2 regions of the Microbacterium mcarthurae genome follow, and region 2 is predicted to be linked to the other one. Evidence: predicted binding sites of a transcription regulator. Region 2 holds the regulator's gene; the other holds the start of a gene.
The links. The regulator HspR, encoded in region 2, represses chaperone genes until heat shock. The targets are predictions, from matches to a motif close to AAGTTGAGTCNNNNNGACTCAACTT.

Region 1 (5,658 bases), on a different contig from region 2:
CCGCGCGCCAGAAGCCGTAATCGGCGTCGGGGACCCGACCGGTCGCGGTGCGCTCGGTCGCCCGCCAGATGCGGTCGTAGAACGGTTCCCCGACGGTGAGGGTGACCGCGGTGAACGACACGATCGCCAGGAAGGCCACCGCGCCGAACGAGGCCACGCCGATCGCCGTGCGTACGACGGTGGCCCAGAGGGGCGTCCAATCGTCGGCGAAGGGAGTCCAGTCGTCGACCACGTTCGTCAGCAACACCGCCCACCCGACGAGTGCCGCCGTGAAGACCAGACCCACAACCAAGCCGGGGATGAGGCCGAGGGCCATCGCGCCCGGGGAGCGACGCCACTGCCCGAGGCCGCGGAGCAGCATGCGGGCGCCCTGGACAAACTCGTGCATTCGGGAATTCTCGCAGAGCGCCGCCCAGCCGCGTCGGGGGTCGCTGACAAGATGTGCGCATGCGCATCCGCACCACGTCGACGCAGCGCACCTACCGGTACGTGCGGGTGACGATCCTCGCCGCGACCCTGCTCCTCATCGTCGCGGTGGCCGTGCAGTCGGTCACCGGGGGAGTGCCGGCGTCACTGAGCGCGGCGTACTACACGCCGGCAGGGCCGATATTCGTCTCGGCGCTGTTCGTGGTCGCAGCCGCGTTCCTCGCCCTGTCCGGCCGCAGCATCGAGCAAGGGCTGCTCGATGTCGCTGCGGTGCTGGCGCTCGCGGTGGCGGTGGTGCCCACCACCGTCGAGAGCGAGGTCTGCGGTCCGGCCGGGCGGTGCGTGCCGTCCGCGGTGGTCCCGACGGTGGTGAACAACGGGATCGCGGTGGCATCCGTCGTGTACGTCGGTGTGCTCGCGGCGCTCGTGCTCGCGCGGGTGCAGGGCACTCTGTCGCGCGGAGTCCTTCTGACCGCCGGCTCCGTCGGGGTGGTCGCGACGGGCTTCCTCCTGTGGGCTCTCGTCGCTCCCGATGCCTTCCTCGCTCTCGCGCACAACGCGGCGGCGGTGGCGTTCTTCCTGCTCATCGGGGCCGTCGCGGCGCTCGCCGCGTGGCGACCGCAGCGCGCGCCGCAGCGATTCCGCCCCGCCTACGCCGCGGTGGCCGTCGGCATCCTGTTCGCCCTGGCCGGGCTCGGGGCGACGCTGGTCGCCGCTGCGCTGGGAGCGGATACGACCGTCCCGGTGCCGTGGGTGTTCCTCGGTGAGGCGGTGGCGCTCGTGCTGTTCGCGGTGTTCTGGGTGCTGCAGACCGTGGAGCTGTGGGACGAGCCGGATCCGCGTCTTCGCGCTGGGACCTGATCGCCGGGAATATCCTCGGAGCCTCACCGTTGAACTTGATACGCAGCCACTCAAGTCGCAAACTTGAGTCGACTCCACTCACGTATCACAGGAGACGGAATTGCCTGAAGATGTCACCCCCGGCGCCGGGGACAACGGCGCCCAGTCGTTCGACGAGTTCCTCGCGCGCTACCTCGCGGGAGAGCGGGCACGCGCCGAGCGTTCGATCGACCTCAGCAGGTTCCTGAGCGCCCGCACGCAGGAAGCCCTGCAGGAGGCCGGCCGTTACGCCCTGGGCCGCGGCCAGCGCGAGCTCGACGCGCTGCACGTCCTGCACGTGCTCGTCGGTAAGGCGCCCGCGCGTGACGCCGTCGCGCGCCTGGGCGCCGACCCCGCCGCGATCGCCCGCGCCGCCGAGAGCCGTCTGCCGGCCGCCGGTCCCGCCGCCGACGTCGACGGTGCCGTCGTGGCGGGATCGGTCCAGCGCGCGCTGTTCCACGCTTTCCAGGTCGCCCGTGCAGCGGGATCCACCTACGTCGACCCCGACCACCTGTTCTTCGCCCTCGTCCTCGCGCAGGACGCCCCCGCGGGGCAGATCCTGGCCCAGGCCGGTGTCACCGCCGAGGCCCTGACGCAGGGTGTGCGCGAGACCGTCGTCGGCGCCGAGCAGACCGCGGCGCAGGAGGAGGCGGCATCCCCCACCCCGAACCTCGATCGTTTCGGCACCGACCTGACCGCTCTCGCCCGCGAGGGGCGCCTCGACCCGGTCATCGGCCGCGCCGACGAGATCGAGCAGACCATCGAGATCCTCAGCCGCCGCACGAAGAACAATCCCGTGCTCATCGGCGAGGCGGGCGTCGGCAAGACCGCCGTCGTCGAGGGCCTGGCCCGCGCGATCGTCGACGGCAGCGTGCCCGAGCAGCTGCGCGAGACGCGCGTCGTCTCGATCGACCTGGCCGCGATGCTCTCCGGAGCCCGCTACCGCGGCGACTTCGAGGAGCGCCTCACCCAGACGATGGACGAGATCGCCGCACAGTCCGGAAAGCTCGTCGTCTTCATCGACGAAGTCCACACGATCGTCGGCGCCGGAGCCGGAGGCGAAGGGGCGATGGATGCCGGGAACATCCTGAAGCCGCGCCTGGCCCGCGGTGAGCTGCACCTCATCGGTGCCACGACGCTCAAGGAGTACCGCACGATCGAGAAGGACCCCGCCCTCGAGCGGCGCCTGCAGCCCGTGCGCGTCGGCGAGCCGTCGATCACGGACGCCGTCGAGATCCTGCGGGGTCTGCGTTCGGCCTACGAGGAGCACCACGCCGTGACCTACACCGACGACGCCCTGCGCGCCGCGGTGGAGCTCGGCGACCGGTACCTGCCGGACCGCGTCCTGCCCGACAAGGCGATCGACCTCATCGACCAGGCTGGCGCCCGCTTGCGACTGCGTCTGGGTGCCAAGGTCGACGTGTCCGCCCTCGTGGAGAGCCTGGCGACGCTCGAAGCCGACAAGAACGCGGCGGTCTCGGCCGAGCACTACGAGGAGGCCTCGCGCATCCGCGACGAGATCACGGCGGTGCAGGAGCAGCTGGCATCCGCGACGTCCGCCCCGCGCCCTGACGCGGTGGTCGACGAGCCCGAGATCGCCGCCGTGATCAGTCGAGCCACCGGCATCCCCGTGTCTCGGCTGACCGCTACCGAGCGCGGACGGCTGGCGCACCTCGAGGACGACCTGCACGCGCGGGTCATCGGACAGGATGCCGCGGTCACCGCGGTCGCGAAGGCCGTGCGCCGCAACCGCACCGGTCTCGGCGACGAGCACCGGCCGGTCGGGTCGTTCCTGTTCCTCGGCCCCACCGGTGTCGGCAAGACGGAGCTCGCCAAGGCCCTCGCGGGATCGCTGTTCGACGACGACGCCGCCGTGATCCGCTTCGACATGAGCGAGTTCGGCGAGCGGCACACCGTGTCGCGCCTCATCGGTGCCCCTCCGGGATACGTCGGCTACGACGAGGCCGGCCAGCTCACCGAGCGCGTGCGCCGGAACCCCTACTCGGTCGTGCTGTTCGACGAGATCGAGAAGGCTCACCCGGATGTCTTCACGCTGCTGCTGCAGGTGCTCGACGACGGGCGCCTGACCGACGGTCAGGGGCGTACGGTCGACTTCCGCAACGCCGTCATCGTGATGACGTCGAACCTCGGCAGCGAGTACCTGGCATCCCGTTCCGGAGCCATCGGGTTCACCACGACCGGCCGGGAGTTCGACGACGCCGACCTGCGCGACCGCGTCATGGGCAAGCTCCGCGAGGCGATGCGACCCGAGTTCCTCAACCGCATCGACGACATCGTGATGTTCCGCAAGCTCGAGAAGGAGCAGCTGCGCGACATCGTCCGGCTGCTGCTGGAGCGGACGTCCCGGCGCCTCGCCGCGCGGGAGGTCACGCTCGAGGTGACGGATGCCGCCATCGACCGCCTCGCAGAGGTCGGGTACGAGCCCGAGTACGGCGCGCGCCCGCTGCGCCGTGTCATCCAGCGCGAGATCGACGATCGCATCGCCGACCTGTTCGTCGCCGGGGAGTTGACCGACGGGGGAGCGGTGACGGTGGATGCCACGGCATCCGGGTTCGTCGTCCGCGCCGCGGCGACCGCGCTCGCCGCGTAACGCTCGTGAGGCCCTCGGAACCTTCGGGTTCCGGGGGCCTTTGTCATGTGGGGCGTGCCCTCGGCCGCGCACAACTCCTGCGAGGGCCGCTCCATCTGAAGCCGTTCGACGGGTCGGGCGCCGGGTCTGCAGGAGTTGTGATGGATGCCGTGTCTGTCTCGCCGCGATGTCGGTGGGGCACGGCAGAGTAGGGGCATGAGTCGTATCGGCACGATCTTCAGCCCCTACCCGCACCCGCCCGAGGAATTGCGCGAGGCCGCGCGGGTTGCAGAGGGCGAGGGGGTGCCCGAGCTGTGGCTGTGGGAGGACTGCTTCCGGTCGTCCGCGTGGGCGGCGGCGGCGGGTGCTCTCGCGGCGACCGACCACTTGCGCGTCGGCGTCGGCATCTCGCCCTTCCCGCTGCGCAACGTGGCTGCGTCGGCGATGGAGGTCGCCACGATCGAGCGGATGTTCCCGGGGCGGCTGCTCCCCGGCTTCGGGCACGGCGTGCAGGACTGGATGCGGCAGGTGGGGGCGAAGGCGGCTTCGCCGCTCACCCTGATGCGCGAGCAGGTGCCCGCGTTGCGCGCGCTTCTGGCGGGCGAGGCCGTGACCACCGAGGGGCGGTATGTGCGGCTGCGCGACGTGTCGCTCGACTGGCCCCCGGCGACCGCGCCGCGAGTGTACGCAGCCGCCGAAGGACCCCGCACGCTGCAGCTCGCGGGCGAGGTCGCCGACGGCGTCATTCTCGACAGCCGACACACCGTCAACGAGATCCGCGTCGCCGTCGACACCGTGCGCGCGGGCTGGGCCGAAGCCGCACGCGAGGGCCGCCCCGATGTCGTGGCCTACGTCCTCACCGCGTTCGGTCCGAGCGCCTCCGACCGGGTTGCCGCCGCGCTGAGCGACTACCCGGATGCGGCCGATCGCGCACTCGCGGGCTCCGTGGGAGAGGTCGGCGAGGGTGTCGCGCGCTTCCAGGCGGCCGGCGTCGACGACGTGGTGCTCCTACCCACCGACGACGTCGATCTCTCCGTGTTCTTCGCGGCGGTGGGCCAAGTCGCCGTCGCCCTGCCCGCTGCCGGAGGGGTGTCGTGAGCCGCGGAGTCGTCTCCATCGGTTTCGCCGGTTCGCTCGGTCCTGACGCCGTTGCCCGGATCGCCCCCTCCGTCGAAGCGGCGGGCTTCCATACGCTCTGGATCAACGACACGCCCGACGGCGATGCGCTCGCCGCGCTCGCGGCCGCGGCGCGCGTGACCACGACGCTGCGGCTGGCGACCGGTGTCGTTCCCGTCGACCGCCGTCCCCCTTCTCGGATCGCCGCCGAGGTGGCATCCCTCGCTCTCCCGCTCGACCGGCTGACCATCGGGATCGGTTCCGGCGTCGCGAAAGAGGGGGCGCTCGCGCGCGTGGGTGAGGCGATCGCGGTGCTGCACGACGCGGGCCTTCCGCGCGTCCTCGTCGGGGCGCTCGGGCCGAGAATGCGCCGGCTCGGAGCCGAGCGTGCCGAGGGCGTGCTGCTGAACTGGGTGCCGCCGGCCGAGGCGTCCGTGCAGGCTGAGGAGGCGCGGGCGCACAGCGCGACCAGCCACGTCGCGGTCTACGTGCGCACGGCGATCGTCGATGCGGCGCGTGAGCGGCTCGACGCCGAGACCGCGCGGTACGCGTCGTTCCCGAATTACGCGGCCAACTTCGCCCGGATGGGGGTGGATGCCGCCGACACGACGATCCGCGACGTCACCAAGCTCGGAGGTGCGCTTGAG
Region 2 (5,658 bases):
GCCTCGACCAGGGCGGTCGCTCGGCGAAGCGCAGCGACCGGCCGCAGCGCCGCCCGCGCGACCGCGACTGAGCCCACGGCATCCCTTCGACGCCCTCGTGACCTCTCGGTTGCGGGGGCGTCGGCGTCCACGTCCGCATCGCTCGCGAGGTGCCGACTTCTGCCGGGCCGTGTCGCGCTCCTGGCCGGTGGTCCGTCGCCCCACCGGATCCGTGCGGGGCGGAACTCGTGCAATGGGGCGTTTATCGACCGCCCCGGTGCACGGATGGCGCCCCGATGCTGTCGCGGCCGCGGGGGGCCGGGGCGCGGGGACGACTGGCGGCGGCGCAGCGTGGGTCGCGATGCCCAGAAGTTGAGCCAATTCATATCAAGTCTGCTTGACGTCGCGAGGGGCCTGCGATAGCCTTGAGTCATCGCGGCTCAACCCGCGCAGCAGACTTTCCGCAAACCCCGAGTCGTGGCATCCGCCCGGCTCATGATCAAGGAGACACATATGCCACGTGCAGTGGGAATCGACCTCGGGACGACCAACTCCGTCGTGAGCGTGCTCGAGGGCGGCGAGCCGAAGGTCATCGCCAACGCCGAAGGCTTCCGTACGACCCCCTCGGTCGTCGCGTACACCAAGGATGGCGAGGTGCTCGTCGGTGAGACCGCCAAGCGCCAGGCCGTGACCAACGTCGACCGCACCGTCTCGTCCGTCAAGCGCCACATGGGCACGACCTGGACGTTCGACGTCGACGGCAAGAAGTGGACGCCGCAGGAGATCTCCGCGCGCATCCTCCAGAAGCTCAAGCGCGACGCCGAGGAGTACCTGGGCGACAGCGTGACGGATGCCGTCATCACGGTGCCCGCGTACTTCAACGACGCCGAGCGTCAGGCCACGAAGGAGGCCGGTGAGATCGCGGGCCTGAACGTCCTGCGCATCATCAACGAGCCCACCGCCGCAGCCCTCGCGTACGGCCTCGACAAGGGCAAGGAGGACGAGCTCATCCTCGTCTTCGACCTCGGTGGCGGAACGTTCGACGTGTCGCTGCTCGAGGTGGGCAAGGACGACGACTTCTCGACCATCCAGGTGCGCGCCACCGCCGGTGACAACCGCCTCGGTGGAGACGACTGGGACCAGCGGGTCGTCGACTACCTGATCAAGCAGTTCAAGGACACCACCGGTGTCGACGTGTCGGGCGACAAGATCGCCCTGCAGCGCCTCAAGGAGGCCGCGGAGCAGGCCAAGAAGGAGCTGTCGAGCTCGACCTCGACGTCCATCAACCTGCCGTACCTGTCGCTCACCGACTCCGGCCCCGTGTCGCTGTCCGAGACGCTGAGCCGCGCCAAGTTCGAGGACCTCACCAAGGACCTGCTCGACCGCACCCGCAAGCCGTTCTCGGATGTCATCCGTGAGGCCGGCGTCAAGGTCGACGACATCGCGCACGTCGTGCTCGTCGGCGGCTCGACCCGTATGCCCGCGGTCGCCGACCTGGTGAAGAAGGAGACCGGTCGCGACGCGAACAAGGGCGTCAACCCGGACGAGGTCGTCGCCGTCGGTGCCGCCCTGCAGGCCGGTGTCCTCAAGGGTGAGCGCAAGGACGTGCTGCTCATCGACGTCACCCCCCTGAGCCTCGGCATCGAGACCAAGGGCGGCATCATGACCAAGCTCATCGAGCGCAACACCGCCATCCCGACCAAGCGCAGCGAGACCTTCACCACCGCCGACGACAACCAGCCGTCGGTCGCGATCCAGGTCTTCCAGGGCGAGCGCGAGTTCACCCGCGACAACAAGCCGCTGGGAACCTTCGAGCTCACCGGTATCGCCCCGGCTCCCCGTGGCATCCCGCAGGTCGAGGTCACCTTCGACATCGACGCCAACGGCATCGTGCACGTGTCCGCCAAGGACAAGGGCACCGGTAAGGAGCAGTCGATGACCATCACCGGCGGCTCGTCGCTGCCCAAGGAGGACATCGAGCGCATGGTTCGCGAGGCCGAGGAGAACGCGGCGGAAGACAAGAAGCGCCGCGAGTCCGCCGAGACCCGCAACCAGGCCGAGACCCTGTCGTACTCGATCGAGAAGCTGATCAAGGACAACGAGGACAAGCTGCCCGAAGAGGTCAAGAACGACGTGCAGGCCGACGTCGACGCCCTCAAGACGGCGCTCGCCGGCGACGACGACGACGCGGTCAAGACCGCGTTCGACAAGCTCAACGCCAGCCAGGGCAAGCTCGGCGAGGCCATCTACGCCTCGTCGCAGGCTCAGGGCGAGCAGGCCGACCCCAACGTCGGTCAGCCCGGCAACGGTGAGACGCCGAACCCCGAGGAAGACGTCATCGACGCCGAAGTGGTCGACGACGACAACGGCGACAAGAAGTAAGCGACAGAACTGATGGCACACAAGGACGACGAACAGCCCCAGGGCTCGGGCGCCGGTCCTGACGAGACGACGGGGCCGGAGGAGAACACCTCCGGCCCCGCGCCGTCGGGCGAGCAGGCTCCGGATGCCGAGGGCCTGACGATCGAGGACATCCTCGGCGCCGAGCAGACCCCCGAAGCCGCGGCAGAGGGCGCCTCCTCCGACAAGGAGGCCTCGCTGCTGATCGACCTCAAGCGGCTTCAGGCCGAGTACGCCAACTACCGTCGGCGGACGGAGGAGCAGCGCGAGCGCGAGATCGAACGCGCCAAGGGCGAAGCCGTGAAGGGCCTCCTGCCCGTCATGGACGACCTCGACCGCGCCGAGAAGCACGGAGACCTCGTCGAAGGCACCCCGTTCGCCGCGATCGGTGAGAAGGTGCGTGCGGTGGCCGAGCGGCTCGGAGTGGTCTCGTACGGCACCGCCGGTGAGCCCTTCGACCCGCAGCAGCACGAGGCGATCTTCCAGGCGCCCACTCCGGGCGTGACCCAGGCCACGGTGCTCGAGGTCGTCGAGGTGGGCTACCGCCTCGGCTCCGTCGAGTTGCGACCGGCCAAGGTCGTCGTCGCCGTGCCGGCCGAGTAGGAGGACGCATGGCGAGTCAGGACTGGTTCGACAAGGACTTCTACAAGGTCCTCGGTGTCGACAAGGGCGTGAGTGCTGCCGATCTGAAGAAGACGTACCGCAAGCTCGCGCGCCAGTACCACCCCGACTCGAACCCGGGCGACGCGAAGGCTGAAGCGAAGTTCAAGGAGATCAGCGAGGCGTACGCCGTGCTGAACGACCCCGAGCAGCGCGAGGAGTACGACCAGATCCGGGCCATGGGCTCGGGGGCGCGCTTCTCGGCGCCGGGATCCGGTGCGGGCGGCGGCTTCGACGACGTCTTCAGCCGGTTCGGGCAGCAGCGCGGTGGGACCACGGCGGGCGGATTCGAGGATTTCTTCTCGATGTTCGACCAGCAGGGGGCGGGCTTCGGGTCGGGTCGCTTCGGCCAGCCGTCGGGCGGATACCGGGGCTTCGGCGGTCCGCAGCGAGGCGCCGACGTCACGGCACGCACCACGCTCGACTTCGTCACCGCGGCGAAGGGCGAGACGATCACGCTGCAGGGCGAAGACAATGTGCCGTTCAAGGTCAAGATCCCCGCGGGTGTCGCGGACGGCCAGAAGATCCGGTTGCGCGGTCGTGGCCGCCCGTCCCCGGATGGGGGCGAGAGCGGCGACATCGTGGTGACGGTGGCCGTTCGGCCGCACCCGGTGTTCTCCCGCGAGGGGCTGAACCTGCGGCTGACGGTCCCCGTGACCTTCACCGAGGCGGCCCTCGGCGCCACGATCGAGGTGCCGACCCTGGGCGGAGACCCCGTGCGGCTGCGGGTCGCCCCGGGCACCCCGTCCGGTCGTGTGCTCCGCGTCAAGGGACGTGGCATCCACTCGTCCAAGGGCACCGGCGATCTTCTCGCCGAAGTCCAGGTGGCCGTGCCCGACCACCTCGATGAAGCGGCCCGCGAGGCCCTCGAGCGCTTCCACGCGCTCGAGCCGAAGGAAAACCCCCGCGCAGACCTGATGGCCAAGGCGCGACAGTAACGCCGCGTCCCTGGCATCCGGGACAATCGGATGCCAGGGGCAGGCGATCGACGCGAAAGGAGAGGCCGTGTCCGAAAGAGAACTCGACGAGGACGCACCGATCTTCGCGATCGCCGTCGCCGCGGAGCTGTCGAACATGCACCCGCAGACGCTGCGGCAGTACGACCGGCTGGGTCTGGTCGTGCCCGCGCGCACACAGGGCGGATCGAGGCGATACTCGAGCCGGCACGTGCAACAGTTGCGCGAGGTCGCGCGACTGTCGAGCGAAGGCATGAGCCTGCCCGCGATCGCGCGTATCCTGGCCCTCGAGGAGCGCGTGCACGACCTCTCGCGCCGCGTCGCGGACCTCGAGCGTCAGTTGATGGCCGAGCGGCAGTCGCGCCCCGGTGCGCGGGTTTTCGCCGCCGGCGCCACCGGTTCGGTCGTGACGCTCCGTCACGGTGCACGCGTGCGTCGCGCAACGGACGTGGTGCTGTGGCGCCCGCACGGCGTCCTCGGCCACGACGAGGGCTGACGGCGCACGGCGACGATCACGGCCGTTCGCTCGTGCGCCTGGGACGGCGGGCAGCGGCGGCCGTAGAGTGCGAGGATGACGCCGTCCTCCGCACATCCCTCGCCGCGCGCGCGGGGGGAGACTGCCGCGACGAAGCGCTGGGAGAAGTGGACCTATTGGCCGCTGACCGGGCTCGCGTTGCTCTGGGTCATCGTGTACACCGCTCAGGTGGTCGGCGACGTGCGCGGCACGTGGCAGGGCGTGACGGGGATCTTCATGCTCGCGGCGCAGCTCGTCTTCGCCGGCGACTATCTGATCCGGCTGATGTGGGCCGCTCCACGCGGCTCGTGGTTCCGCCACCACCTGCTCGACCTCGCCGTGGTCTTCGTTCCCACTCTGCGGCCGGTGCGACTGCTGGGGGCACTGACCCGCCTGGCGAGCTTCACGCGCACGGTCGGCAGCTCCCTCCGGGCCGAGCTGCTCATCTACGGCATCGGTAGCGTGCTGCTGCTCATCTGGCAGGTGTCGCTCGTCGTGCTGCAGGCGGAGCGGCACGCTCCCGGCGCGAACATCCTCACCTTCGGTGACGCGGTGTGGTGGGCCTTCTGCACCGTCACGACCGTCGGGTACGGCGACTACGCCCCGGTCACGGTCGTGGGCCGCGTCGCGGCCGTCGTCCTCATGGCCGGCGGCGTGGTGCTCGTCGGGCTCATCGTCGCGACGATCTCGTCGTGGGCTTCGGAGCGCGTCTCGCACGCCCGGCGACGGGAGCCGGCATCCACCGTCCAGGGTGACGACCCGACGCCCCCGTCGCGGTGACGCGTCCCGCGCGCGGCGGGCGCCCGCACCTTACGCGGGATCGAGGCGCAGTACCGTGGCGGACTCGCCGACGCGCAGGTCGTCGACGACGCGCAGCGTGCGCGCAACGTCGTCGACCGCGCCGATGACCGTGCCGAATCGTTCACGGTCGGCGCAGACCGCGGTGACGGTGACGAAGTGCGCCCCGGTGTCCCAGGTGTAGGTCGCGAATGGCGGAGTGCGTTCGTCGGCGGGAAGCGGCATCGCGAGCTTCTCGCCCACTCCGAGATGCGGGTTGCGGAAAGCCTCGGTGTCGTCGTACTCCATCGGCATCATGGCCCGGGCGGCCCGCAGCTGCGGCGTCGCCTCCTGCAGTTGTGCCATCACGAC

Region 1: a site for HspR is predicted at 1,348-1,372, ahead of P5G46_RS03930 (ATP-dependent Clp protease ATP-binding subunit). Genes of this name have one in related genera too.

What each region holds. Positions count from the first base shown of each region.
Region 1 covers NZ_JAROCE010000001.1:800,737-806,394, reverse strand. The annotation lists gene P5G46_RS03940 (EI24 domain-containing protein) at 1-388, opposite strand, end outside; gene P5G46_RS03935 (hypothetical protein) at 448-1,287, shown strand; gene P5G46_RS03930 (ATP-dependent Clp protease ATP-binding subunit) at 1,388-3,916, shown strand; gene P5G46_RS03925 (LLM class flavin-dependent oxidoreductase) at 4,112-4,993, shown strand; gene P5G46_RS03920 (LLM class flavin-dependent oxidoreductase) at 4,990-5,658, shown strand, end outside.
Region 2 covers NZ_JAROCE010000002.1:314,108-319,765, reverse strand. The annotation lists gene P5G46_RS08105 (DEAD/DEAH box helicase) at 1-71, shown strand, start outside; gene dnaK (molecular chaperone DnaK) at 493-2,361, shown strand; gene grpE (nucleotide exchange factor GrpE) at 2,374-2,982, shown strand; gene P5G46_RS08090 (DnaJ C-terminal domain-containing protein) at 2,991-3,977, shown strand; gene P5G46_RS08085 (heat shock protein transcriptional repressor HspR) at 4,045-4,491, shown strand; gene P5G46_RS08080 (potassium channel family protein) at 4,567-5,289, shown strand; gene P5G46_RS08075 (hypothetical protein) at 5,320-5,658, opposite strand, start outside.